2 regions of the Isoptericola sp. MSGPD8_1_ISO-PGPR-S23-394 genome follow, and region 2 is predicted to be linked to the other one. Evidence: riboswitches for the same ligand, from Rfam matches in the RefSeq annotation. Region 2 holds a riboswitch; the other holds the start of a gene.
The links. Region 2 has a riboswitch for S-adenosylmethionine ahead of AC3RJ8_RS15520 (aminotransferase class V-fold PLP-dependent enzyme). Riboswitches for the same ligand answer to the same signal wherever they lie in the genome.
Positions count from the first base shown of each region.

Region 1: it holds a riboswitch for S-adenosylmethionine, as region 2 does, so the genes downstream of both, AC3RJ8_RS00400 (methylenetetrahydrofolate reductase) here and AC3RJ8_RS15520 (aminotransferase class V-fold PLP-dependent enzyme) in region 2, are expected to answer to the same signal.

Region 1 covers NZ_CM176517.1:78,483-92,461, reverse strand. Annotated here, with positions in the region: gene AC3RJ8_RS00480 (DoxX family protein) at 1-331, opposite strand, end outside; gene AC3RJ8_RS00475 (ZIP family metal transporter) at 385-1,110, shown strand; gene AC3RJ8_RS00470 (App1 family protein phosphatidate phosphatase) at 1,149-2,231, shown strand; gene AC3RJ8_RS00465 (nuclear transport factor 2 family protein) at 2,273-2,671, shown strand; gene AC3RJ8_RS00460 (class I SAM-dependent methyltransferase) at 2,656-3,279, opposite strand; gene AC3RJ8_RS00455 (hypothetical protein) at 3,276-3,695, opposite strand; gene AC3RJ8_RS00450 (DUF488 domain-containing protein) at 3,774-4,322, opposite strand; gene AC3RJ8_RS00445 (hypothetical protein) at 4,408-5,349, opposite strand; gene AC3RJ8_RS00440 (response regulator transcription factor) at 5,581-5,742, opposite strand; gene AC3RJ8_RS00435 (sensor histidine kinase) at 5,756-7,108, opposite strand; gene AC3RJ8_RS00430 (lysophospholipid acyltransferase family protein) at 7,188-7,835, opposite strand; gene AC3RJ8_RS00425 (NYN domain-containing protein) at 7,850-9,082, opposite strand; gene AC3RJ8_RS00420 (hypothetical protein) at 9,254-9,427, shown strand; gene AC3RJ8_RS00415 (glycosyltransferase family 2 protein) at 9,463-10,485, shown strand; gene AC3RJ8_RS00410 (LuxR C-terminal-related transcriptional regulator) at 10,505-11,188, opposite strand; gene AC3RJ8_RS00405 (hypothetical protein) at 11,308-12,315, shown strand; SAM riboswitch class I at 12,327-12,434, shown strand; gene AC3RJ8_RS00400 (methylenetetrahydrofolate reductase) at 12,440-13,447, shown strand; gene metE (5-methyltetrahydropteroyltriglutamate--homocysteine S-methyltransferase) at 13,550-13,979, shown strand, end outside.
Region 2 covers NZ_CM176517.1:3,373,555-3,387,533, forward strand. Annotated here, with positions in the region: gene AC3RJ8_RS15520 (aminotransferase class V-fold PLP-dependent enzyme) at 1-1,329, opposite strand, end outside; SAM riboswitch class IV at 1,361-1,475, opposite strand; gene AC3RJ8_RS15525 (rhodanese-like domain-containing protein) at 1,719-2,186, shown strand; gene AC3RJ8_RS15530 (O-succinylhomoserine sulfhydrylase) at 2,183-3,454, shown strand; gene recC (exodeoxyribonuclease V subunit gamma) at 3,510-6,890, shown strand; gene AC3RJ8_RS15540 (UvrD-helicase domain-containing protein) at 6,887-10,495, shown strand; gene recD (exodeoxyribonuclease V subunit alpha) at 10,492-12,531, shown strand; partial or broken gene AC3RJ8_RS15550 (RidA family protein) at 12,542-12,862, shown strand; gene AC3RJ8_RS15555 (LLM class flavin-dependent oxidoreductase) at 12,936-13,979, shown strand, end outside.

The sequences.
Region 1 (13,979 bases), 650 kb from region 2:
GCCCGAACCCGTCCTTGCCCTCGAGCCACTGCGCCACGTTGCCGGGGAAGATCACCACGAAGAACGCCGCGGCGACCAGGCCCACGGCCACCTTCCACCGCGAGAGCACCACCAGCGAGCCGCCGATGACAATCTCGACCACGCCGGACGCCAGCACGGTGACGTCCTCGTCGACGGGGAACCAGCCGGGCACCTGGGCCTGGAACTCCTCCCGCGCCACGGTGAGGTGCGTGGCGCCAGCACCCGCGAGCGCCAGCCCGAGCACGATCCGCGTCAGTGTGCGCGGCACGGACGTGCGAGGTGCGGGCCGGGTCAGCACGGAGAGGTCCATGCCGGCGATCGTCGCACCGTGCGGCCGGGGTCGCGACCTGGTCTGATGGGCAGGTGGAGGGCTTCTGGTGGGGACTGCTGGGCAGCTCGTCGCTGGTCGTCGGCGCGCTGCTGGTGCTGTGGCGGACACCGAGCAGGCGGCTCACCGGGCTGATCATGGCCTTCGGCGCGGGTGTCCTCATCAGTGCGGTCGCCTACGACCTCGTCCAGGACGCGGCCGAGTCGGCGAGCGGCTGGCTCCTGCTCGCCGGCCTCGCGGCCGGGTCGCTGACGTTCTTCGTCGGCGACCTCCTGATCGACCGCTCCGGCGGCGACCACCGCAAGCGCTCGTCGGGCGCCCAGAGCCAGGGCTCCGGCGGGGCCATCGCGCTCGGCACCGTGCTCGACGGCGTCCCGGAGTCCGTGGTGCTGGGCTCCACGCTCGTCGGGGGCGGTGGGGTGAGCGTCGCCGTGCTCGTCGCCGTGTTCGTCTCCAACCTCCCGGAGGCCATGGCCGCGACGGTGGGGCTGCGCGAGGCCGGCATGTCGAGGGGGCGCCTGCTCCTGCTGTGGGGCGGCACGACGCTCGTGTCGGCGGTGGCCGCCGGGGTCGGCTACGCAGCCCTGGCCGGCGCACCCCCGGAGATCCTCGCCGTCGTGCAGGCGTTCGCCGCCGGGGCGCTGCTGACGATGCTCGTCGACACCATGATCCCCGAGGCGACCGAGCACGGCGGGCCGGTGACCGGCCTGGTGACGGTGCTCGGGTTCGCGGCCACCTTCGGGCTCTCGGCGGTCGGGTGACAGGTCGCGACATCCGTCAGGACGTGGACAATCGGGGCATGGTCACCCACACGCCGCACCCGTCGCAGCGGCCGCACCTGGCGGCGGTGGTCGAGGACCGCTTCTACGCGGCCGCCGGTTGGTTGCTCGCCCGGGCGGGCTGGCGGCCACGCATCGAGGCGTACACCGGCTACGGCACCGAGCATCGCGTACGGGTGCTGGCCCGGGTCCTGCTCGCGCCGCCGGGCCGGGACGCCGCCGACCACGCCTACCGGGCCGGGCGCCGAGGGTTCCGGCACTTCCTCACCGTGCCGGCGCCCCGCCGTCGCGTCCGGGTCGAGGTGGGTGGCACCCGCGAGACCGTGCGCACCGACCGCGCGGGCTACATCGACGTGCAGGTGGACGTCCCCGCCGACCGGCCGTTGCCCGCGGGGTGGCAGCACGCACGGTTGGTCGACACCGACGTGCTCCCGACGTCGGACGGCTCCCGTCGTCCGGAGCACGAGCCGGCCATCGACGCCCCGCTGCTCGTCATCGACACCACCACCCGGTTCGGCGTGGTCAGCGACATCGACGACACGACGATGGTCACCTCCGTGCCGCGCCCGCTCCTGGCGGCGTGGAACACGTTCGTGCGGCACTCCAGCAAGCGACGCGCGGTCGCCGGGATGCCCGAGCTCTTCCGCGCGCTGCAGACGGCGCACCCGCAGGGTGCCTTCGTCTACGTCTCCACGGGTGCGTGGAACACCGCGGCGACGCTCCGGGCGTTCCTCGCCCGCCACGCCTACCCGCCCGGCCCGTTGCTGCTCACCGACTGGGGTCCGACGATGACCGGGTGGTTCCGCAGCGGCGAGGCGCACAAGAACGCCAGCCTCGACCTGCTGATGTCCTGGTTCCCGCACGTGCGGTGGCTCCTCGTCGGGGACGACAGCCAGCACGATGTCGGCGTCTACGCCCGCGCCGTCGAGCGTCGGCCGGGCCAGGTGGCGGCGGTCGCGATCCGTCAGGTCGGGCACGCCGGGCCGCACCCGGCAGACGGGCCCGCGACGGGGGCGCCGGCCGGCGTGCCGACGGTCACCGGACCCGACGGCGCGGAGCTGGCCCGTCGGCTCGCCGAGGTCCCCGGGGTGCTCGGCCCATGAGCCCCGCGAGGCGTGTCGGACCCGGCTGGCACACTCGCCCCATGTCACCGAGAGAGATGATCGAACGCCTCGCCGCGGTCATCGACGGTCATCGCTGGGACGAGCTGCCGGGCCTGCTCCATGCGGACTTCACGTGCCGGCTGGTCCACACCGGCGAGACGTTCGACCGCGACGCGTGGGTCAGGCTGAACGCCGACTACCCGGGGTTCGAGCGCTTCGAGCTCCTCGACTGCGTCGCCGAGGGAGACCGCGCGGTCTCGCGTGCCCATGTCACCGGGACCACAGCGGGCGAGCGGCAGCACTTCGAGGTCGCGACGTTCGTCACGGTACGTGACGGCCTCCTCGCCGACATGACTGAGGTCTGGACGGACGTCGACCAGACGCCGCCGGAGGGCGCACGGCCGCAGCAGGCGGCGGGCGCGGCTCAGCGCAGCTCGTAGAAGCGCCAGAAGCCGAAGTCCTCGATCGGCAGCTCCTCGGTGCTGGCGAACCCGGCCTCGCGGGCGTACCGCTCCACGACGTCGCGCCGCACGACCGTGCCGGTACCGATACTGCCCGGGTGGCTGAGACTGTCCGGCAGGCAGCACAGCACGCTGAACCCGTAGAGCGCCCGCTGGACGAGGTCGGCCGGTGCGGTGAGCTCGTCGTCGGCGGCCTCGTCCATGACGACGACGGTTCCGCCGTCGGTCAGCGAGGCCCGGACGGCGGAGAGCACCTCGACCGGGTACGGCATGTCGTGCAGGCACTCGAAGAGGAAGACGACGTCGTACGGTCCGCCCTCGACGTCCTCACCGGCGCTGTGCACGAGCTCGACGTTGTGGACACGCGCCGCCACCGCGTTGGCGCGCGCCCGCTCGACCGACGGGGCGTCGATGTCGATGCCCACCACCCTCGCGTCGGGATAGGCGCGGCCCAGCGCGATCGTCGACCAGCCGTACCCGCAGCCGACGTCGGCGACCACCGCGCCCGGTCGGCCCAGCGCGGCGTGCAGGTGCGCCACCTCGGCCAGCCTGCCCGGCAGCACGTGCTCGAACCACGGCCGGTTCATGTCGGCCTGCCCGCTCCGCGCGTCGTCGCCGAGCTGCTGCCACGAGACGCCGCCGCCGCGACGAGCCGGACGAACGGTGCCAGGTAGTCCGTGGAGGTCGTGCCGGTGAAGACGGCGACGCCCTCGGCATCGAGCTCGAACCGACGGTCGTCCACCGCACGCCCGCCCGCGCCGTCGCCGGCGTCGTCGGCCGGGCCGCGCACGGTGAGGAACCCGGCCGCCGCCTGCTGCTCGCACCACTCGCGCGCGTAGCGGTGCTGCGAGTGCGTCCGGTCGGCGAGCTCGGCCGGCGTGAGCGGGCCGCCCGCGGCCAGCTCGCGGTACCAGCCGAGCCGGTCGCCGAGGTAGATCGACAGGCCCTCCATCATCGCGACGCCGGTCTCGAAGACGCGATCCGCCAGGAGTGGTGTGGTCATCTCTCGATGGTGCGCCCGGGACGGGCGGACGTGATCGCGACCAGCGGGTGAGAACCGGTCGTCCGCCGTTCTCACCCGTCAGACCGGGTAGGTCACCACACCGCCCGGGCCCACCGACGGCGTCGCGCCCCAGCGCCCCAGCTCGTGCGGCTGCGGGCGGCCGCCGTTCAGGAGGTGCACCACCCGCCAGCCGCGCGCCGTCAACGTGTTGGCGACGAGCAGGCGGTGGCAGCGCCAGGGCATCGGCTCGCCGCACAGGACGGCGACGCGGCGCTCACGGGCCAGGGCGGCGAGACGGGCCAGGCCGGACTCGTACTCGGGCGTCAGGGTGTGGTCGGCGTAGTTCTTGAAGCTGACGTTCTGCCAGCCGGCGTTGAGGTCCGGGTCGACGTCCCGCTGCTTCGGCCGGCGTCCGGCCAGCTCGGTGAGGTACTCGTAGCCGATGCCCGCGGCCGCGAGCCAGTCGGTCATCTCCTCGGCGTCGAACTGCGGGCTGCGGCGCGACCCGGGCATCCGGCGCACGTCGGCCACCAGCTCCACGCCGGCGGTCCCCAGGGTCTCGAGGAACTCCTCGCGCGGGCAGGTCCAGTGCCCGACCGTCCAGATCTCGCCCGGCGACGCGTCCATCGACGACCTCCTCACGCTGCGGCCACCTCATCGTAGGTCGGTGCCGGGCGCCGGCCCGGCACCCGGCAACCCGGCGCGAACTCGTTCAGGCCTGCCCGCACGCCGGGCAGGTGCCGCGGCGGCGCAGCCAGTAGGCGAAGGTCGCCGCTCCGAGCGCGAGCGACCACAGCGGCCACAGGAACGCGGGGCCCACGGCGCCCCACGTCTCGGCGTCCAGCCCCAGCAGCCCCTCGGACAGGCCGAGGACGATCATCGAGATCCCGGCGGGCAGCACGGCCACGGCCACGACGGTCGCGGGGACGACGGCGAGGCCGACGGGGACCCGCTTGCCGGCGAGGCCGAGCGTCCAGCGCGGGAAGACGTCGCCCCCGCGCTGGTACAGGCCGAGGGTGAGCGCTGCGCCGAGCAGGGCGAACGAGCCGAGCCCGACGGGCCCGATGAGGTCGATCCCACGCATCGACTCGACGGACTCCCGGGAGAAGCCCAGCGGGATCCCGAACGCCCACGCGATGCGGGTCAGGCCGTAGAAGGCCGGGATCGCGGCGGCCACGAGCGCCGCCACCCTGCCCCAGCGCGCCGCCGCCGCCGGCGTCGTCCACATCGGGCCCGGGCCGTCGTGCCGACGGCCGCAGCGCTCGCACTCCCGCCGACTGCGTCGGGCGGAGCGCACGGCGGCGACGGCGAGGAGCACCGCGCCGCACAGCACGGCCGTCTGGAACAGGAAGTCGGGCGCCACGTAGTGGTCGAGGGAGGCACGCACCTCGGCGTTGAACAGCGACATCACGAGGATCGCGGGCAGGTAGCCGAGTCCGGCCAGGACGGTGGCGTCGACCAGCAGGACGGCGCACAGCAGCACAACGCCGGTACCGACGGCCACGGCGACCCGCGGTCCGCGCGCGGTGGACCGGCTCCAGCGCATCCAGGCCGCGAGCGCGGCACCGACGGCCGCGAACGCAGCGACACCGGTGGCCAGCCTCTCGACCGGGACGTCCCGGAGCAGGCCGTGGTTGAGCGCCTCGGGTGCCATCGCGGCCGAGCCCACGGCCCGGAGGTGGAGGAGCGCGAGGACGAGACCGGCCGCCCACCCGACGGCGGCGAGGGTCTCGGCACGGCGGGGTGCCCGGTCGCGACGTGACGTGCGGCCGGCCGGGGGTGAAGACTGCGGAGCTTCGCGTGTGGTCATGCCACGAGCCTCGTGGCCCGCGGCGGCGGCCGGATCCCCCGCCGCGACCAGGTGCCTCACCCGTGCGGGGGAACCTCAGCCGGCGCGCACGAACCCCGACGTGTAGGCGCGCACCACGGCTTGCGTCCGATCGCGCACCCCCAGCTTGCCCAGCACGTTGCCCACGTGCGTCCGCACCGTCTCGACGCCGACGTACAGCTCACCGGCGATCTCGGCGTTCGACATCCCGTCCGCCATGAGCCGCAACACCTCACCCTCGCGCTGGGTGAGCCGCGCGGAGGCCAGGGCTTCGCCCGACGGCGGACGGCCGGCGGCGAGCCGGCGCACCGCGTCCGGGAACAGCAGCGAGTCGCCCCGTGCGACGACGCGCACGGCCTGCGCGATCTCCTCCGGCCTCGCCCGTTTGAGCAGGAACCCCTGGGCGCCGGCCTGCAGGGCGTCGAGCACGTGGTCGTCGTTCTCGAACGTCGTCAGGACGAGCACCCGGGGCGTCGGGCGCGTGCCGGACGGCGTTGGTGAGCGCCTCCTGCACGATGCGGTACGCCTCGCGGGACACGGCCGCCGGGACGACCGGCCGGAGCGCGTCCGGGTCGGTCGACAGGGTGACCTCCGTGCCCGCGTGCCGCGCGTCCTCCACCAGGTCGGCCACGTGGCGCAGGTCTCTGACGGGGCCCGCGGGAGCAGCAGGTGCCGACGGTGCCGACGTCGGCCCGCCGACGGCCGGCCCGCCCGGCGCCCCGGCGGCCTCGCGCAGCAGGCCGAGCACGTGGTCGAGGTCGGCCATCGCCGCGCGCCCGGTCTCCTCCACGGCGGCGAGCGCGCGGCGGGCCGCCGCGGGGTCGGTGTCGACCTGTCGCGCAGCCGCGGCCGCCTGCAGCGTGGTGATGGTCAGAGCGTGCCCCACCGAGTCGTGGAGCTCGCGAGCGAGCCGCCCCCGCTCCGCGGCGCGGCGGGCGTCGGCCTCGAGCTCGGCGATGCGGTCCGACTGGTCCGGGCCGAGCAGCGGGACGGCAGCCTGTCGCAGCACCCCGCGGGCGAGCGCCACGAGGTACGGCAGGGCGAGCAGCAGGACGACGGCGAGGGCCAGCCAGGCGACCGGGCTGTCGCTGATCGGCGCCACGCCGCGCAGGATCGAGCGGTCCGCCCCGGCCGCGGACAGCACGAGCTGGGTGGCCACCGGGACGGCGACGAGGAGCCCCACGGCGACGGCGGCGCCCAGCGCCAGGTGGAGCGCGAACCAGGCGGCCCCGCGCCACCGCGTCGCGGCGCTCGGCGGGCCGGACGGTTCCGGCAGGTCGCGCGGGTCCACGTCGAGGAACGTGCGCACGGCCAGCACCTGGAGCGTGCGCACCGACGCGAGGAACGGCGGCGCACCGACGATGGCGAGGGTCACGAGCGCCAGCACCACCACGGCCGCGCGCGGGACGTCCGTCGAGGCGAACATCTGCACGAACCCGGCCACCAGCGTCAGGTACGCCCCGGCGAGGACACCCCCGATGACGAGGTAGATCCCGGCACGCACGGTGGACCCGGCCACGAGCGGTCCGACGGCGCGTCGCACGCCGGGGTGCCGCCGTCGGCCCCTCGCTGTCCCCACCACCATGCCCGCCAGTCTGCCGAGCGGACCGCCGCCGCGCCTCCCCCGCCCGGGGGAACCGCCGCACGTCAGGTCCGGCGTGCCGTCAGGCGGCGAGCTCCTGGCCGCTCATGCGGTGGATCGAGGTCATGACCTCGTCGGTGAGCCGGCGCCGCGCCTGGGCCGGCCGGGTGCCGGTCTCGATCTGCCGGGAGGGGTCGATGGGCGGGCCGAAGTCGACGCGGATGCCGCGCGCCGGGCGGGGCAGCCGCTTGCCGACGGGCTGGACCTTGTCGGTCCCCCGCAGCGCGACGGGCACGACGGGAGCCGTCCCGGCCAGCGCGAGCCACGCGACCCCGGTGTGCCCCTTCTGCAGGCGCCCGTCGCGCGACCGGGTGCCCTCCGGGTAGATGCCGAACGCGTCACCGCGCTGGAGCACGTGCAGGGCGTCCTCGAGGGAGCGCTGGCCGGCCCGCGGGTCGTCGCGGTCGACGGGGATGTGCCCCATGGTGGTGAAGAACCAGCGCGACACCCGCCCCTTGAGGCCGCGGCCGGTCCAGTATTCCGCCTTGGCGATGAAGGTGACGTGCCGCGGCACCACGAGCGGCAGGATGATCGAGTCGATGAACGACAGGTGGTTGCTCGCGATGATGACCGGACCGCGCCGGGGGACGTTGTGCAGGCCGCTGACCTGGGGACGCAGGAACACGTAGACCAGGAGCGACAGCACGAGCTTGAGGATGCGGTACGTCACCGGCTCATCATCCCTCAGGAGAGGGTGACGAGGTAGTCCTCGGCGTCGTCGTCCCAGGCGAGGCTGACGGCGTCGGCGGCCGCGGCGGCCTTGCAGAACTGCAGGAACCCGCCGTACCCGAGGGCCTTCTCCGAGAAGTCGGGGCGGCGCTTGCGCACGTGGTTCTTCAGGCCGGACAGCGCGGCAGTGCCACCCGCCTCCTGCACCACGGCGCGCAGCAGGTCGAACGCCTTGGCGCTGTCGGGCTGCTCGGGCAGCTCGACGACGGGGTCGCCGGACGACGGCCCCTCGGTGAGGACGACGACGTCACGGTCGGCGAGGTAGCGCAGGAACTCCCCGAAGGTGCGGAAGCCGTAGTCGGACTCGCTGAACGTGGGCTCCTTGCGCACGAGGGTGCGCTTGAGCTGGGAGGCCGTCACCGATCCGGACGCCGAACCCTGGAGGCCGGCGAGGGTCTGGGCGACCTTGACCTCCATGGTGGGCGGCTCGCCGGTGGGGGCGTCCTCGTCCTCGTCGTTCGCCGGCTCCGGCGCACGGTCGGGCACGTCGACGGGCTCGGGGAGGGTGATCTCGGGCTTCTTGCGGCGGGTCCTGCCGCCCGTCGTGCCCGACGTCGTGGCGGGGGCGGCCTCCTCGGCGGGCGGCAGCTCCTCCGCGACGGCCGCGGCGGCCTTGCTCCGGCCGGTGGTGGCACGCGAGCTGGTCGACCGGCCGGAGCCGGACCGCTTCGTCGTGCTGCGCTTGGGACGCGCCTCGCTCTCGTCCGGGACGTCGACGCCCTCAAGACGGTCGTAGAAGAGGAACTCGTCGCAGGCGGACGGCAGCAGCCGGGAGGTGGACTTCTCGACCCCGACGCCGATGACGCGCTTGTCGAGCTCGCGCAGCTTGTGCACCAGCGGGGAGAAGTCCGAGTCACCTGTACACATGACGAAGGTCGAGATGTACTCGCGCTCGAACGCCATCTCGATCGCGTCGACGACCATCTTGATGTCGGCGGCGTTCTTGCGGGACGCGCCCATGCGCTGGGGCATCTCGATGAGCTCGACCTGGTGGCGCGTCAGCATCCGGCGGTCCTCGTCGAAGTACGACCAGTCCGCGTACGCGCGACGCGTCACCACCCGGCCGCGCACCGCGAGGGCGTCCGCGATCGGCTGGAAGTCGAACTGCATCCCGCCCAGGTGCTCCCGGGCGCCGAGCGCGAGGTTCTCGTAGTCGAGGAAGACGGCAAGGCGCTCTTCGGTGTCCATGCCGCCACCCTACGGGTGCACCGCTCGCCGTGCGTGCCGCCGCGACCGCCCAACGCGTCACCCTGCTCCACCCACGGCGGCCGCCATCACCGCCCAGACGCCTCCCTGGACCGGATGGAGGGCCGTCGCCCCGCCGGAACCTGTGGTCATACCACAACGGAGGGAGATCTCATGTACCAGGGAGCCACCATCGGGTCGGGCGGGGCGCTGGCCGTGACCGGCGCGACCGCTGCGGCCTACGGGATCATCGGAGCCTGGACGCTCGTCGTCGCGGGGCTCGCGCTGCTGACGATCGTGCGGGTCATGGCCCAGCGTCGCCGTGCTGCCGTCGAGCTCGGCCGCTGAGCCACCGATCATCCACGGGCACCGTCACCTACCGGGTGACGGTGCTCGTCCCCGCCCACGAGGAGGCGGCGCTGCCGCGGACCCTCGCCGCCGTCGCGGCCCAGACCGTACGCCCCGCGCGGGTCGTCGTCGTGGCCGACAACTGCACCGACCGGACGGCTGACGTCGCCTCAGCAGCCGGTGCCGAGGTCCTGACGACACGGCACAACACCGACCGCAAGGCGGGAGCGCTCAACCAGGCCCTGCGGCAGGTTGACACCGAGCTCGTCCTGGTGCTCGACGCCGACACCACGATCGTCCCCACCTTCGTCGAGGAGGGCCTGGCCCTCCTCGACGCCCATCCTCGTGTCGGGGCCGTCGGTGGCGTCTACACGGGCGACCGACCGCGGGGCTACCTGCGGCGGTGCCAGGCCGACGAGTACGAGAGGTACGCCACCCAGATCGACGTGACCCGGCGGACGTCGGTGCTCACCGGGACCGCCGCGCTCCTGCGTGACGACGCGCTCGACGCCGTGGCCCGCGCACGCGGTGACCGCCTGCCCGGGACCCGCGGCGACGTCTACGACCGCACGGCGATCACGGAGGACAGCGAGCTGACCCTCGCCCTGCGCACGCTGGGCTTCGACCTCGCGTCGCCGTCGTCGATGCGGTGCACGACCGAGCTGATGCCGACGTGGCGCGACCTGCACCGCCAACGGGTGCGCTGGTACAAGGGCATGCTCGACAACCTCGCCTCCTACGGGGTCACCCGGACGACGCTGCGGTACCACGGGCAGCAGCTCATGCTCGTGATCAGCACCCTGATGCTCACCGCGCTGGTCGTCCTGACCCTGCTCGCGGTGGTCACGCAGACCTTCCACCTGGTCCCGTTCTGGCTCGCCGTCGGCGGGTGTTCCTCGTCGAACGGGTGGTCACGGCATGGGACGCGGGACCGCGGGGCAGGTTGCTCGCCGCACTGGTCCTGCCCGAGCTGTTCTACGACCTGGCGCTCCAGCGAGCGTTCATCCAGGCCGTCGTGCTGCACGCCACCGGTCGCGACACGTCCTGGCACCACGTGACACCTCACGACGAGGCAGCTCAGCGACGGCCGCTCCTCGCCACGAGGGCGTCCCGGCCGGCGACGCCCAGCTTGCGGTAGGCGCGGTGCAGATGGTTCTCGACCGTCGAGACGGCGATCCCCAGCCGGTGGGCCACCTGCTGGTTCGACAGGCCCGCCTCGACGAGCTCGACCAGCTGGCGCTCGCGAGCGCTGAGGCGGGACTCCGGATCGTCGCCCACCAGCCCCCGCAGGGCCTCGGGCAGCCGGTCGCTCTCGGCACGCAGACGGTCTGCGCCGCGGTCGTCTCCCGCCGTCCGCAGCAGCCGCACCGCATGACCCAGGGCCCGGGCCGCCAGGAGCGGCACCCCGCGCCGCAGGCTGTCGCGGTAGAGGGCGAGCGCCGGCTCCGGCGACAGGGAGACCGCCGCCGCGGCGAGCGCCGCGAGGTCCCGGGGCCCGGCCCCCTGAGCACCGTCGAGCAGCCGGCGCACATGCTCCGCGCGGTCGGCGTCGGGGACGGCCTCCACCGCGATCACACCCATGACGGCGGCGGCGACCGTGTAGCCCCGGACCTCGAGCCGGGAGGCCTCGTCCCAGAAGGCGTCGGCCTGCACCCGTGGGCGGTCCGCCTCGAGACCCGCCATCGCGCCGTCGAACCAGCCGACCGATGTGAAGGGCCAGGGACCGGGCACCGGGGCGACGGCCTCGGCCTGTCCGGCCAACGAGCGCGCGGCACCCCACCTGCCCTCCTGCAGGGCGACGTAGGCGCCGAGCGCCAGGGTGCCGGCGGCCAGATGCGCCCATCGGGCCGGATCAGGCCGACGGCGAGGATGACGCCGACGTGGTCGCGGAGCTCGGCGAACCGCCCCAGCAGGGCGAGCGCGACGGAGCGGACGTACCCGTGGGCCCAGATCCCCTCGACGTCGTGGGCGGCGATCGCCTCGTCGAGGTGGCTGGCCGACCAGGCGAGCGCAGCCTCGACCTGGCCGTCCAGGACGAGGGTGATCCCTCGGTCGACGGCCGCGGAGCGGGCGGTGCGCCCGTCCTGCGCCATCGCCTGGTTCCCGGGCCGGGCGGCGTCGTCCTCGTCGGCCGGCCGTGCGGCGACGGACCGGAGCAGTGCCGTCGCGTCGTCCGTCCGCCCCGCGACGAGGAGAGTCTCGGCCACCGCCACGCCGACGATGGTGCGCGCCGGTCCGTCGGCCGGCACGGTGAGACGGCCGTCGGGTCGATGGTCGATCGTCAGGACGAGCCGTTGCTCCATGGCGCGCAGCACGTCGTCGAGACCGGCCCCGACCATCTCCGGTGGCATCGGCCGGCGCAGCACCGTCCGGGCGGCGTCGAGGTCGGAGGTCGTGATGCCGAGGCGGACGGCGTCGAGACCTCGCAGGTGCGCGACGGCGAGCGGGTCACCGTGCTCCGGGGTCCCCGCGACCACCCGTTCGGCCTCGGCAGGGTCGAAGCCGACCATGAGGAGCGTCTCGAGGTAGCGCGCGGCGGTCGTCGGTGTGGGGTCCTACTCCCACTCGACCCGCCGCAGCACACGCTGCCGCACGAGATGGTCGCTCAGGTAGCGGTCGAGGACCGTCGCGCGCTCACGCCCGACGGCCGTGCACACCTCCTGCGCGAACAGTCGGCTCCGCTCGGATCCCTCGAAGTCCGCTCCGGCCACGGGGTCCGCCGCTCCGAGGGTGGCCCGGATCTCCTCGCCGGCCCGTCGCTGGAGGATCCCCCCGTCGCCGTGGCGGAACTGCTCGCTCAGCAGCGGCGGATACAGGCCCACCAGCGACGACGCACTCGCACATCTCACGATACGGTCGCGCTTGTCCATAGGATGAACCGTGCGTAGAGTCGATGCCGAAGCCATCCAGAGCGGCCGAGAGTCCTGGCTCGACGACGCCGCAGCAACCCGTTCTCCGACGGAAGCCTCCCGAGGACGAAGGTGCTCAACTCCAGGCCCGATGGAGTGACGCATGGTCGCAGAGGCACCCCTGCACGTCCCGGCACGACGCCACCGCCCGACGGTGAGCTTCGAGCTCATGCCGCCGCGCCGGCCCGACGCGGCGCCGAGGTTCTGGGAGACGGCGCGCCGACTGGTCGCCGCGAGCCCCGAGTTCATCTCGGTGACCTACGGCGCCGGCGGCGGGGACCGCGCCACCGCTCGCCAGGTCGTCGCGACCCTGCTGGCAGGCACCCCGGTGCTGCCCGTGGCGCACCTGACCTGCGTGGGAGCCTCGCGCGAGGACGTGTCCGCCGTCGTCGACGAGTTCCTCGAGGCCGGGGTCCGCTCGTTCCTCGCCCTGCGAGGCGACCCGCCGCGGGACCAGCCCGACTGGCGCCCGCCGGCGGACGGCGTGCACTCGTCCATCGAGCTCGTCGCCCTGCTGCGCGAGGTCGAGGCGCAGCGGTGCGCCGCCGACCCGGCCGCCGCCGTCCGCGGCGCGGCACGGCCCCTGACCGTCGCGGTCGCCACCTTCCCCGACGGCAACCGCCAGGCGGGGACCACGCGCACCCAGGAGGTGCAGCGGCTGCTGGAGAAGCAGCAGGCGGGTGCGTCGTTCGCCATCACCCAGCTGTTCTACGCCGCGGACAGCTACACCGACTTCGTCGCCGAGGCCCGTGCGGCCGGCGTGACGATCCCGATCCTCGCCGGGCTGATGCCCACGACCGAGCCCCGCCGGCTCCGTCGTGTCGAGGAGCTCACCGGCGTCCCCGCGCCCCAGCACCTGCTGGACGCGCTGGACGCCCTGCCGAACCCCGAGGCGCAGCACGCCTACGGGACCGCGTACGCCGTCGAGCTCGCCCAGCGTGTGCTCGACGCGGGCGCGCCCGGCCTGCACGTGTACACGTTCAACAAGTACCGACCCGCTCTGGACCTGCTCGAGGGTGTTCACCTCGGCGGTCGGACGTCGCACGACGTCCCCGACCTGGCCAGAAGGCCGCTGGTACCGGGCATCCCGACCGAGGCTCCCGCCGTCTGACACGCTGCCGAGCAGGACGTTGCGCCCGCTATGCCTGACGAATACGGGCACAACCTCCTGGTCGGCGACGAGCGACGCGGGAAACCGACACCTGGAGTGCTCATGACCACCACGACCGACCTTCCGAACCCCGCCTTCCCCGGTGGCACCATCCTCGGCTACCCCCGCATCGGCCGGCGGCGCGAGCTCAAGCGCGCCGTCGAGGCGTTCTGGGCCGGCCGCACCGACGCCGTCGACCTCGAGGTCGCGGCCGGCGCGCTGCGCCGCGAGACCCTGCAGCGACTGGTCGCGCTCGGGCTGAACCCCGAGGACGGCTCCGTCCCGGGCTCCTTCTCGTTCTACGACCAGGTCCTGGACGTGGTCGCGCTGCTCGGTGCCGTCCCGGCCCGCTTCCGCGACCTGATCGACGGCGAGGACGGCTCGCTCGACCTGGACGGCTACTTCACCGTCGCCCGCGGGCGCGGCGAGGACGCGCCGCTGGAGATGACCAAGTGGTTCGACACGAACTACCACTACCTGGTCCCGGAGATCA
Region 2 (13,979 bases):
GACGACGATCCACAGGCCGTCCACGACGTCGTAGCGCGCCTGCGGACCGTCGGCGACCAGGGCACCCACGGCAGCGACCAGGCGCTCGACCTCCTCCCCCGCCGTGCCGACGCCCACGGACGAGCGGACCGCCCCCGCGCCGTACCCCAGACGGGAGAGCAGCGGGTGCGCGCAGAACCGCCCGTCGCGCACCCCGATGCCGTGCTCGGCGGACAGGTACGCGGCGACCGCGCCGGGCTCGTACCCGGCGACGGTGAACGTGACGACCCCGACGGCGTCGGCGGCATCGGGCCACAGCCGCACCACCTCGACACCCTCGATCACCTCGAGGCCCGCGACGAGGCGCGCGCGCAGTGCGTCCTCGTGCTCGCGCAGCGCGACCGGGTCGACCCCGGCCAGCGCCTCGCAGGCCGCCGCGAGCGCCAGCGCGCCGAGCACGTTGGGCGAGCCGGCCTCGTGCCGGGCCGGGCCGTCGTGCCACTCGGTGCCGTCGACCCGCACGCTGCGCACGGCGCCGCCGCCCGCGAGGTAGGGCGTGCCGGCGTCGAGCCAGTCCCGCCGGCCCACCAGCACCCCGGCGCCGAACGGGGCGTAGGTCTTGTGCCCGGAGAACGCGAGGTAGTCGACGCCGGTCTCGGCCAGCGAGAAGCGGCGGTGCGGCACGAGCTGCGCACCGTCGAGGAGCACCCGGGTACCGACGGCGTGGGCTGCGCTCACGACGTCGGCGACCGGCAGCACCTCGCCGGTGACGTTCGAGGCGCCGGTGAGGGCCACGAGGGCGTAGGCCCGGCCGGCGGCGGCGCCGGCGGCCAGCTCGTCGCGCAGCGCGGTGACGGTCCCGGCGGCCGTGGCGCGCCCGGTCAGCACGGTGGCGTCCGCGCCGCGCTGCCAGGGCAGGAAGTTCGCGTGATGCTCGACGTCGAGGACGAGCACCCGGCCGGGCTCGCCGTCGACTGCCGGGAGGCACCCGGCGAGCAGGTTCAGCGCGTCGGTGGTGTTGCGCACGATCAGCGTGGCGTCGTCGTCGCGCGCACCCACGAACTCGCCGATGGTGCGCCGCGCCGTCTCGTACAGGGAGGTGGAGACCTGCGAGAGGTACCCGGCACCGCGGTGCACGGAGGCGTACAGCGGGAGGGTGCGGGTGATGCGGTCGGCGACGGCCTGCAGCGCCGGGGCCGAGGCCGCGACGTCGAGGTTCGCGTACGAGAGCCGGCGGCCGTCGACGAGGGGGGCGGGGGTCTCGTGCCCGACGACGGGCAGCAGCGGGGCGAGGTCCGCGACGGTGGCCTCGGCGCCCGGACAGGCGGGGCTCTCCGTGAGCGTGGTCATGACGTCCTCCTCGTTCGTTCCGGGGAGGGGCTCCCCGCGCTTGCCGGTCGCCGGGCGGCGCCGTGCCAGGTCGTCACCCGGGGCACCCCGCCGCGAGGGAGGGTTGCCGGCCAGCGAGCCGGGGCTTCGCGCTGGCGCTCATGACCTGCTCTCAGGTTCACCGATCCGCCGGGGAGTGTCAACAAATGGGCGGCGCGTCTCAGGATGTGAGTCAGCGCCGCGCGACCAGCAGGCGAGACGCTCGTCCCGCTCCCTGGACGCGGTGTCGTACGATCGCTCTGACCATCCCGAGCGGCCGAGTGACGTGGCACGTCGACGCCGCAGCAACCCGCGGGGGCCCTCCAGCCCTCGGACGCGGTGCTACCGCCACGACCGATGGGAGGAGTGCCGTGAACGCACCGACCGAACCGCCGATCGAACCGCGACCCGCGCAGGGCTACGCCGGGGACATCACACCGCAGCAGGCATGGGACCTGCTCTCCGCCGAGCCGGACGGCGTGCTCGTCGACGTCCGCACCGACGGCGAGTGGCGCACCATCGGGGTCCCTGACCTCACCGGGCTCGGCAAGGACACCGTGTTCGCCCAGTGGGTCACGGCGGACGGCCGACCCAACCCGGCCTTCCTCGCCGAGCTGGAGATGGCAGGGATCGGCCCCGACCGGCCGGTCGTCTTCCTGTGCCGCTCCGGCCAGCGCTCCATCGGGGCCGCCCGGCTCGCCACCTCCGCGGGTATCGGCCCGTCCTACAACGTCCTCGAGGGCTTCGAGGGCGCGCCCGGCTTCGGCGGGGTGCGCGACCAGCAGGGCTGGAAGGTGCGCGGCCTGCCCTGGGGCTCCTACGACGAGGCCACCGCGTGACCGGCACCGAGGTCCCCACCGGCCCCGGCGCTGACCCGACCCGGCCCGGTGGGTCGGGGCGCGGCCCGCTGCCCGACGGCGTCCGCCCGGCGACGCTCGCCGTGCGCGGTGGGCACCGGCGCTCCGAGTTCGAGGAGATGTCCGAGGGGCTCTTCCTCACCCAGGGCTACACCTACGGCTCCGCCGCCGACGCCGAGGCCGCGTTCGCCGGGGAGACCTCGCGGTTCATGTACTCGCGGTACGGCAACCCGACCGTGCACACGTTCGAGGAGCGGCTGCGCCTCGTCGAGGGCGCCGAGGCCTGCTACGCCACCGCGACCGGCATGTCGGCGGTCTTCACGACCCTCGCGGCGCTGGTGTCCTCCGGGTCCCGCATCGTCTCCGCCCGTGCGTTGTTCGGCTCCACCAACGTCATCTACGACGAGATCCTCGCCAAGTGGGACGTACGGGTCGACCTCGTCGACGGGCACGTGCCGTCCCAGTGGGAGGAAGCCCTCGCCACGCCGGCCGACGTCGTGTTCTTCGAGACCCCCTCCAACCCCATGCAGGACCTGGTCGACGTGCGCCGCGTCAGCGAGCTCGCCCACGCGGCCGGCGCCGTCGTCGTGGTGGACAACGTGTTCGCCACGCCGATCTTGCAGAAGCCGTTCGAGCTCGGCGCCGACGTCGTCGTCTACTCCGCGACCAAGCACATCGACGGGCAGGGGCGCGTGCTGGGCGGGGCGATCCTCGGGTCCGAGGAGTTCCTCTCCGGACCCGTCCAGACGTTCCTGCGGCACACCGGCCCGTCGCTGAGCCCCTTCAACGCCTGGGTGCTGCTCAAGGGCCTCGAGACCCTCGACGTGCGGGTGCGCGCCCAGAACGCCGCCGCGCTGCAGGTCGCGACGGCGCTGGAAGGACGCGAGGAGATCACCCGCGTCCGCTACCCGTTCCTGCCGTCGCACCCGCAGCACGAGCTGGCGACGTCCCAGCAGACCGGCGGCGGCACCGTCGTCACCTTCGAGCTCACGGTGCCCGACGGCGCCACCCCGGCCGAGGCGAAGCAGCGCACCTTCCGGTTCCTCGACGCGCTGCGCATCGTGGACCTGTCCAACAACCTCGGCGACACCAAGTCGATCGTCACGCACCCGGCGACGACGACGCACCGCAAGCTGGGTCCGGACGGCCGGGCCGCCGTCGGCATCCGGGACACGACCGTGCGGCTCTCCGTCGGCCTCGAGGACCCGCTGGACATCATCGAGGACGTGGACCAGGCCCTGCGGGCCTGACCGGGCGAGCACGAGACACGCGGCGCTTGTCGGACGGCGCGCGTAGCCTGACCGCGTGCTGCACATCCACCGGTCGGAGCGCGCCGACGCGCTGGTCGCGCCCCTGGCCGAGGTGCTGGCCGAGCCGCCGGTCGACCCGTTCACGCCGGACGTCGTGGCGGTACCGACACGCGGGGTGGAGCGGTGGCTCGCGCAACGGCTCGCGCACCACCTGGGCGACGGCGGCACGGGTGCGGGGGTGTGCGCGAACGTCGACTTCGGGTCGACCACCCGGCTCGTCGCGTCGGCCGTCGCCGCGGTGACCGGCGTCGAGCCCGACGACGACCCGTGGCGCCGCGAGCGCCTGGTCTGGCCGGTGCTGCAGGTGGTGGACGCCTCGCTGGACGAACCGTGGGCGGCGCCGCTGGCCCGGTACGTGGGCGGGCCGGACGACGTGGTGCGCCGGTCGCGGCGGCTCGCGCTGGCGCAGCGGGTGGCCGACCTGTTCACCGCGTACGCACGCCAGCGGCCGGCGCTGCTGGCGGCGTGGCACGACGGGGACGCCGGCGACGGGGCGGGGGGCGCGGTCCCGGACGACCTGGCCTGGCAGCGCGAGCTGTGGCAGCGGGTCCGCGACCTGCTGGACGCCCCGAGCCCTGCCGAGGCGCTCGGCGACGCCGTCGCGGCGCTGGGACGGGACCCGGACGCCGTCGACCTGCCGTCGCGGCTGTCCGTGTTCGGCCCGACCCGGTTGCCGGAGGACGAGCGGCGGGTGCTGCGCGCCCTCGCGCGCGACCGGGACGTGCACCTGTGGCTGCCGCACCCGTCGGCAGCGCTGTGGGACGCCGTCGACGCCTCCCCAGAGGCTCGCCGGAGCCTGCGGCGCGCGGACCTGCCGTCGGCCGCCCGCCACCCCTTGCTGACGTCGACGGCGCGGGATGCCGTCGAGCTCCAGGTGCGGCTCACCGGGTTGCGCGACCCCGACGAGGCAGAGGCCGCCGTGACGCACCACCCGGCACCCGCTCCCCCGGCGACGCTGCTCGGCGCGCTGCAGACGTCGCTGCGCACGGACGCCCCCGACCCCGCGGAACGCATCGAGCTCGCCCAGGCGGACCGTAGCGTGCAGGTGCACGCCTGCCACGGCCGCTCCCGGCAGGTGGAGGTGTTGCGCGACGTCCTGGTGGGCCTGTTCGCCGCGGACCCCACGCTGGAACCGCGCGACGTCGTCGTGCTGTGCCCGGACGTCGAGGCCTTCGCGCCGCTCGTCACGGCCACGTTCGGCGCGGCCCCGGACGGTGCCGCCACCGTCCACCCCGGCCAACGCCTGCGCGTGAGCCTCGCGGACCGCGGGGCGGGTGCGGTGAACCCGGTGCTGGCCGTGCTGTCCACGCTGCTGCGGCTGGCGGACGGCCGGGTGACGGCCTCCGAGGTGCTCGACCTCGCGGCATCCGCCCCGGTGCGGCGCCGCTTCCGGCTCACCGACGACGACCTCGACCGGTGGCGCCGCTGGGCCGTGGAGGTGGGGGTGCGCTGGGGCGAGGACGGCACCCGGCGCGAACGCTTCGGCATCGACCCGCGCGTGCGGCAGGGCACGTGGGACGCCGCGCTCGACCGGGTGCTGCTCGGTGTCGCGATGGCGGAGGAGGACTCCCGGTACGTGGGGCCCGCGCTGCCGCTGGACGACGTCGGGTCGACGGACGTCGAGGTGGCGGGCCGGTTCAGCGAGCTGGTCGCGCGCCTCACGGAACTGCTCGCAGAGCTCGCGGGCGTGCGGCCCCTGGGAGCGTGGTTGGACACCCTGGACCGAGCGGTGACCCTCCTGACGGACCCGACGCCGGACGACGCCTGGCAGACGAGCCAGGCGCGGCGCATCCTCACGGGCGTGCGGGCGTCGGGAGAGGCCCACATGGGCTCCTGGCTCGCGCTGGAGGACGTGCGCGCGCTGCTCGCCGACCGGCTGGCGCCCCGTCCGACCCGGTCCGGCTTCCGCACGGGCGCGCTGACGGTGTGCTCCCTGGAACCGATGCGGGCCGTCCCGCACCGGGTGGTGTGCCTCCTCGGCATGGACGACACCGTGTTCCCGCGGTCCACCTCCCCGGACGGCGACGACCTGCTCGCGCGCGACGCGTGCGTCGGGGAACGGGACCCCCGCACCGAGGACCGGCAGATCTTCCTCGACGCCCTGGGGGCGGCCGGCGAGCACCTGGTGGTGCTGCACACGGGGGCGGACGAGCGCACGGGCGCGTCCCGGCCGCCGGCCGTGCCCGTCGCGGAGCTGCTGGACACGCTCGACCGGCTCGCCGCCGGCCCGGGCGGCGGGCCGGCACGCGAGCACGTGGTCGTGCACCACCCGTTGCAGGCGGTCGGCGAGCCCAACTTCGTGGCCGGTGCGCTGGGCACGCCCGGCCCGTTCAGCCACGACACCGCCGCGCTCGCCGGTGCGGTGGCCGGCCGGACCGACCGCGCGACTCCGGGCCTGCTCGTCACCGATCCGCTGGCCGTCGACCCGCCCGGCGGGACCGACGTCGACCTCGACGACCTCGTCGCCGTGCTGGAGCACCCCGTGCGCTGGTTCGTCACGCGGAGCCTGGGTGTGCGGCTCACCCAGGACGCCGACGAGGTGGACGACCGGCTCCCGCTCAGCCCGGACCCGCTGGTGGGCTGGGGTGCCGGGGACCGCATCCTCACCCGCACCCTCGCGGGCACCGACCCGCAGCTGGCCTTCCAGGCCGAGTGGCGGCGCGGTCAGCTCCCGCCGCGGCGCCTCGGGCACGCCGCGCTGTCGAACGTGCTGCAGCGCGTGCAGCCGGTCCACGCGACGGCGTCGGCCGCGATGTCCACGGCGGCGGCACGCTCGGTGGACGTCACCGCGGTGCTGCCGTCCGGCGTCACCGTGGTCGGTACCGTGCCGGGCGTCCACGGCGAGCGCGTGGTGCGCGCCGAGTACTCGAGGCTCGCGCCGAAGCACCGTCTGCGCTCCTGGGTGCAGGTCCTCGCCCTGGCCGCCGCGCACCCCGGCACGGCGTGGGAGACCGGCACGATCGGTCGCGCGCCGGTGTCGGCACCGCGCGCCGCGTGGAGCCGGGTCGTCGCCCCGGACCACGCCACCGCGGTGCGCCTGCTCGACGACCTCGTGCGACTGCGTGCCGAGGCCGCCCGCAACCCGCTGCCGCTGCCCCCGGACGCCTCGCACGCCTACGCCGTCGCGCGCGACCGGGGTGCCGTGGACGCCGCCGCCGCGCTCGGCGAGGCGCGCTACACCTGGGGTGGCGGCTTCGAGAAGAACGACCCGTACCACGTGCTCTGCTGGGGCCCCGGGGTCGCGCTCGACACGTTCGTCGGGGCACCGACCGACGACGACCGCCGCGTGCGGCCCGACGAGACCACCCGCTTCGGGGCGCTCGCGCGCCGCGTGTGGGACCCCCTGCTGGAGCGCGAGGAGAAGGGGACCGCATGATCTTCGACGTGCATGGGCCGCTCCCGCAGGGCACGACGGTGCTGGAGGCGAGCGCCGGGACGGGCAAGACGTTCACCATCGCGGCACTGGCGACGCGGTACGTGGCCGAGGGCGTCGCGGAGCTGCGCGACCTCATGCTGGTCACCTTCGGCCGCGCCGCGACGTCCGAGCTGCGCGACCGCGTGCGCGACCGCCTGGTCCGGACCGAGCGAGCGCTGCGCGCGACCGACCCGGCGTCCGACGCGGACCCGCTCGTCGCCCTGCTGGCCGCCGTCGACGCCGACGAGCTGGACCGCCGCCGCCACCGGCTCACGGTCGCGCTGTCCCAGCTCGACGCGGCGACGATCACGACGACGCACGGATTCTGCCAGCAGATGCTCGTGGCGCTCGGCATCACGGCGGACGTCGACCCGGCGGCCACGTTCGTCCCGGACGTCGCCGACCTGGTGCGCGAGGTGACCGACGACCTGTACGTGCGCCGGTTCGCCGACGAGTCCCACCCGGCACTCACCCCGACGCTGGCGGGCGAGGTCGGGAGGGCGGCGGTCAGCGACCACCAGGCACGGCTCGTCCCCGAGGAGCCGGGCGGTGGCGAGCCGACGTCCGCAGGCGCGCTGCGGCACCGCGTCGCCCTGGACACCCGCACCGAGACGCTGCGGCGCAAGCGGGCCCAGCACCTCCTGGACTACGACGACCTGCTGGTGCTGCTGCGCGACACCCTGGCCGACCCCGAGCACGGCCCGACGGCGGCCGAGCGCATCCGCTCGCGGTACGCGGTCGTCATGGTGGACGAGTTCCAGGACACCGACCCCGTCCAGTGGGAGATCCTGCGCACCGCGTTCCACGACCACCGCCCGCTCGTGCTCATCGGCGACCCCAAGCAGGCGATCTACGCGTTCCGCGGGGCCGACGTCGTCGCCTACCTCGACGCGCGGGAGGCCGCCACGACGGTGGCCACGCTCGGCACGTCGTACCGCAGCGACCGGCCGCTGCTGGACGCCCTGCACACGGTGCTCGGCGACGTCGCGCTCGGCGACGGGCGGATCGTCGCGCGGGCGGTCGAGGCGGCGCACGGCTCGCGGTTCGACGGCGGCGCACCGCTGCGGCTGCGGCACGTGACCAGCCGGTCGCTCGGGCTCAAGGCAGGCTCGGTGCCGGCGGTCGGCACGCCGCGCGCCCACGTCGCGCAGGACGTCGCCGCGGACGTGGTCGCACGGCTCGGCCGCGACCTCGTCGACGACGGCACGGCCGACGACGCCCCGGTCGGTGAGGGCCCGGTCGGTGAGGGCCCGGTCGGTGAGGGCCCGGCGCGTCGGACGCTGGAGCCGCGGGACGTCGCGGTGCTGACCCGGACCAACGTGCAGGCCGAGCTGGTGCGCCAGGCGCTCGCCGACCGGGGGGTCCCCGCGGTGGTGTCCGGGCTGTCGAGCGTGTTCGCGACGCCCTCGGCCCGCGACTGGCTCGCGCTGCTGGACGCCCTGGAGCAGCCGGGCGCGCACGGCCGCGCCGCCGCGCTGGCGCTGACGCCGTTCGTCGGCTGGGACGCGGCCCGGCTCGCGGGGGCCGACGACGCCGCGCACGACGCGTTGTCCGACACGGTGCGCCGCTGGTCGCGGCTGCTCGCCACGCGAGGTGTCGCGGCGCTGCACGAGGCCGTGACCCGCGAGGGGCTGTCCGAGCGGCTGCTGCGGCTCACCACCGGCGAGCGGCAGCTCACCGACCTGCGGCACGTCGGCGAGGTGCTGCACTCCGCCGCGCTGGCCGAGGGGCTGGGCCCGCAGGCGCTCACCGCCTGGCTGCGCCGCCGCATCGCCGAGGCGCAGGGGGACTTCGACGAGGAGCGCAGCCGTCGGCTGGAGACCGACGCCGCGGCGGTGCAGGTCGTCACGGTGCACGCCAGCAAGGGCCTCGAGTTCGGCGTCGTCTACGTGCCCTACGCGTGGGACCGCTGGGTGCCGTCGTCGCCCGACGTGCTGCGCTTCCACGACGAGCACGGCCGGCGCACCCTGCACGTCGGGGGGCCGGCGTCGCCCGGCTACGACGCGGCCCTCGACCGCAGCCGCGCCGAGGAGGCCGGCGAGGACCTGCGCCTGCTCTACGTGGCGCTCACCCGTGCCCGCCACCAGGTGGTCGCGCACTGGGCGCCTTCCAAGGCCAACTCCGCCCGGGGCGCCCTGACGCGGGTGCTGCTCGCCGAGCGGCTGCTGGAAGGGGAGCCGGAGAGGCACGCGACCGCGCGGCGGATGCGGGACGACGAGGCCCGGGCAGCCTTCGACGCCGTCGCCGAGCGGTCCGGCGGGACCGTGGCCGTCGAGGAGGTGCCCGCCGCCCCGTCGACCACGCGCTGGCAGCCGCCCGTTCGGCACCTGCCGACGCTCGAGGTGTCCACCCTGGACCGGCTGCCGGACGCGTCGTGGCGGCGGTCGTCGTACACGGCCCTCACGGCGGGAGCGCACCACGGCCCGGCCGGCCACGGGTTCGCGGCGGCCGGACCCCAGGCCCCGGGAGCGCCGGCAGAACAGGCGCCGGGGTCGACGGCGGCCGCGCTGACGGAGGTGCGGGCCGGGGTCGAGTCGGAGCCCGAGGACGTGGGCGTCGAGGACGAGCCCGCCGAGCGGGCGGCCGACGTGCTGCCCGTCGGGACGCCGGACGGACCAGCGGCCGGCGACGGCGCGGACCTGCCCTCGCCGATGTCGGGTCTGCCGGCCGGCGCGGCGTTCGGCACGCTCGTGCACGAGATCCTGGAGCACGTGGACACGGCAGTCCCCGACCTCGACGCGGAGCTGCTGGCGCACTGCACCCGGGCGGCCGCCGCGTCCCGGCTCCCCGGCGCGGACCCCGCACGGCTCGCCGCAGCGCTCGCCGTCGTCGCGCGCACCCCGCTGGGGCCGCTCGCCGCAGGTGCCACGCTCGCCGAGATCCCTCCCCGCGACCGGCTCGCCGAGCTCGAGTTCGAGCTGCCGCTCGCCGGGGGCGACCGGCGCGGCCCGGCCCTCGGCGTGGGGTCCGACTCAGAGCACGGCGCCGGGCAGGGCACGGGGCACGGCGCAGGGCTGGCCGACGTCGCTGCGCTGCTGGACCGGCACCTCGGCGCCGACGACCTGTTCGCCGCCTACCCGGCGATGCTCGCCGCGCTCGCCGCCGCGGACCCGCACCCACCGGCGCTGCGCGGCTACCTCACCGGGTCGATCGACGCCGTCCTGCGGGTGGCCGGCCCGGACGGGACCCCGCGGTTCCTCGTCGTGGACTACAAGACGAACCGGCTCGGGGTGCCTGACGCCCCGCTCACCGCGGCCGACTACCGGCCCGCCGCGACGGTCGACGCGATGCTCGGCGCCCACTACCCGCTCCAGCTCGTGCTGTACCTGGTGGGTCTGCACCGCTACCTGCGCTGGCGGCTGCCCGGCTACGACCCGGACGTCCACCTGGGCGGCGGGCTCTACCTGTTCGTGCGGGGCATGTGCGGACCGGCCACTCCCCTCGGGCCGGACGGTTCCCCGCACGGCGTGGTCGCCTGGGTCCCGCCGCCCAGGCTCGTGCCCGCCCTGTCCGACCTGCTGGACCGTGGCATCGCGAGCACGGCGAGCACCGAGGAGGCCGCATGAGCGCCGACACCACGGTGGACGGCGACGTCCGCCGCGCCGTCGGGGCGACCGGCCTGCTGGGCGACCTGAACGCGACGGGGATCGTCGCGTCGACCGACGTGCACGTGGCCACCCACCTCGGGCGCCTGACCGGCGAGGCCGACGAACGGGTGCTGCTCGCCGTCGCCCTGACCGTGCGTGCGCTGCGCGGTGGTTCGGTGTGCGTACGCCTCGACGACGCGACGGAGCTCGCCGCCCTCGCCCGCCCCGAGGACGACGGCGGCTCCGCCCGGCCGACGACGTCGGACGCCGGTCCGACCGCCACGGACCCGGTCTCGGGGGACGCGGGGGACGCCGGCCCCGCGGTGCCGTGGCCGGAGCACGACGCCTGGGTGGCGGCGATCGAGGCGAGCCCGCTGGTCGCGGTGGGGGTGGACGGCCCGGCGGACCGGCCGGTGCGGTGGGTCGGCGGGCGGCTCTACCTGGACCGGTACTGGCGGGACGAGCTCACCGTGCGGAACCGCATCGACGAGCGAGTCCGGGCGGAGCCGTTCGACGTGCCCGCCGAACGGCTCGCGGCGGCGTTGACGCGACTCTTCCCGTCGGGCGGCGACACCCGCCAGCGGCTCGCCGCCGCGCACGCGGCCAGACGGCGGGTCACGGTGCTCACGGGCGGGCCGGGCACGGGCAAGACGACGACGGTCGCGCGCCTGCTCGCCGTCGTCCACGACGTCGCGGGCGGCGGACCGGGCGCCGGATCGGACCTCGACCATCGCACCGGGGCCCGACCGCTCCGGGTCGCGCTGGCCGCGCCGACGGGCAAGGCGGCGGCGCGGCTGCAGGAGTCCGTGCGCGAGGTCGTCTCGGGGCTCGGCCCCGACGACCGGGAGCGCACCGGGGGGCCGGTCGCCACGACCGTCCATCGGCTGCTCGGGTACCGCAGCGCCACCCGGTTCCGGCACGACGCCGCCCACCACCTGCCGCACGACGTGGTGGTGGTCGACGAGACCTCGATGGTCCCGCTGTCGCTCATGGCCCGCCTGCTGGAGGCCGTGCGCCCGGGCGCACGGCTGGTCCTGGTCGGCGACCCCGACCAGCTCGCGTCCGTGGAGGCCGGTGCGGTGCTCGGCGACCTCGTGCACCGGCCGTCGATCGACGGCGCCCCCACGGTCGAGACGGTCCGCACCGCGACGGCCTCCGCCACCCTCGCGCTCGCCGGCACCGACGGCATCGACGACGTGCCGCTGACCGGCGGCGAGCCCGACCGGCTGCGCAACGGCGTCGTCGGGCTGTCGACCGTCTATCGGCAGCAGGAGCACTCGGCGATCCTCCCGCTCGCGAGCGCCGTCCGCGCCGGGGACGGCGACGCGGCGCTCGCGGTGCTGCGGGCCGGGACCGGCGGTGTGGAGCTGGTCGAGGCGGACACCGACCGGCTCACCGAGGACGACGTCGACGGTGTGCACGCCGACGCCGTCGAGGCGGGCAGGCTGCTCGTGGCCGCCGCTCGCGACGGCGATCCGCGCCGCGCGCTGGAGGCGCTGTCCCAGCACCGGGTGATGGTCGCGCACCGGCGCGGGCCCGTCGGCGTCGCGCGCTGGGCCGCGCAGGTCGAGGCGTGGGTCGAGGAGGCCACCGGGGCCGACCGGGCGAGCACGTGGGGGCCGTGGGTCGTCGGACGTCCGCTGCTGGTGACCAGCAACGACGCCGAGGTGGGCCTCTTCAACGGGGACACCGGCGTCGTCGTGGCCGACGGCGACGGGGTGGTCGCGGCGTTCGGCGACCCGCGCGACCCGCTGCGGGTCCGTACCCACCGGCTGCCGCCGGTCGAGACGGTCCACGCGATGACCGTCCACCGGGCACAGGGCAGCCAGTTCCGCCGGGTCTCGCTCGTCCTGCCCCCGCCGACGTCCCCGCTGCTCACCCGCGAGCTGCTCTACACGGCAGTGACCCGGGCGAGCGAGCACGTGCGCGTGCTCGGCACCGCCGACGCCGTCCGCGCCGCCGTCGCCCGCCCCGTCCGCCGGGCGAGCGGGCTGCGCGACCCGCTGCCCTCCTGAGCCGGGCACCCGGCTGATCCACCTCGCCGGCGCCTGCCCGCTCGACGCCGAGGGGCGCACCGTCGCGCCCGGGGACCCGGTGGCGCAGGCCCACCAGGTCGTGGCGAACCTGCGCCAGGCCCTCGCGGACGCCGGTGCCGGCCTCACGGACGTGGCGTTCACGCGGGTGCTGGTGGCGTCCTCCGAGCAGGCCGACCTGGTGGCGGTCTGGAACGTGGTGCGGGCGGCGTTCGGCGACCACGACGTCCCCAGCACGCTGCTGGGCGTGACCGTGCTCGGCTACACCGACCAGCTCGTGGAGGTCGAGGCCACCGCCGTCCTGCGCGACTGACGGGGTCGCGGCGAGTGACAGGTCACGGTCGGACGGCGGAAGATTCCGCCGCCACGCCGGGTTGCCTCCAGCGATGACTACCTCTCCCGCACTCTCCGTACTGGACCTCGTGCCGGTCCGCTCCGGGCAGTCCAGCGCGCAGGCGCTCGCCTCGTCGATGTCGCTGGTGGAGCGCGCCGACGAGCTCGGCTACGAGCGCTACTGGTTCGCCGAGCACCACAACATGGCCGCCGTCGCGGCGTCGACCCCGCCGGTGATGATCGCCGCGGCCGCCGCCCGCACCGCACGGATCCGGGTCGGTTCGGGCGGCGTCATGCTGCCGAACCACGCCCCGCTGGTGGTGGCCGAGCAGTTCGCCGCGCTCGAGGCCCTGGCGCCGGGCCGCATCGACCTGGGCATCGGCCGGGCGCCGGGCAGCGACCCCGTGGTCACGGCGCTGCTGCGCTCGTCCGGCCCGACGTCGGACGTCGACCGGTTCCCCGAGCACGTGCAGAACATCCTGGCGCTCATGTCGCCCGACGGCGCCCAGCTCCGGCTGACCGACGGCAAGGTCTACGACGTCCGGGCGACACCGGCCGCCGCCGCGGCCCCCACCCTGTGGCTGCTGGGTTCCAGCGACTACTCGGCACGCCTGGCGGCCGCGCTCGGGCTGCCGTACGTGTTCGCGAACCACTTCTCCGGGGCGGGGATCGACCAGGTGCTGGCGCTGTACCGGGACGGCTACCGGCCGTCGGCGGAGCACCCGCGGCCGCGCACCTTCCTCACGGTGAACGCCGTCGTGGCCCCGACGTCGGAGGAGGCGCACGAGCGGTCGCTGCCCCAGCTCCGGGCGATGGCGCGGTTGCGGACCGGCCGCCCGATGGGACGCTCCGAGACGGTCGAGGAGGCGCTGGCGACGCCGCTGGACGGGCTCGGTCAGCAGATGGTCGAGGACATGCGTGGCCGGTGGCTCATCGGCACGCCGGACGAGGCCGGCGCGGAGGTCCGCCGTCTCGCCGAGCGCCACGGGGTGGACGAAGTGATGATCGTGCCCGTCGCGGGCACCTACGCCGCCGAGCCGCTGGACGCGACGCCCGGACGGGTGCAGACGCTGGAGCTGCTGGCGGCGGAGACCAGG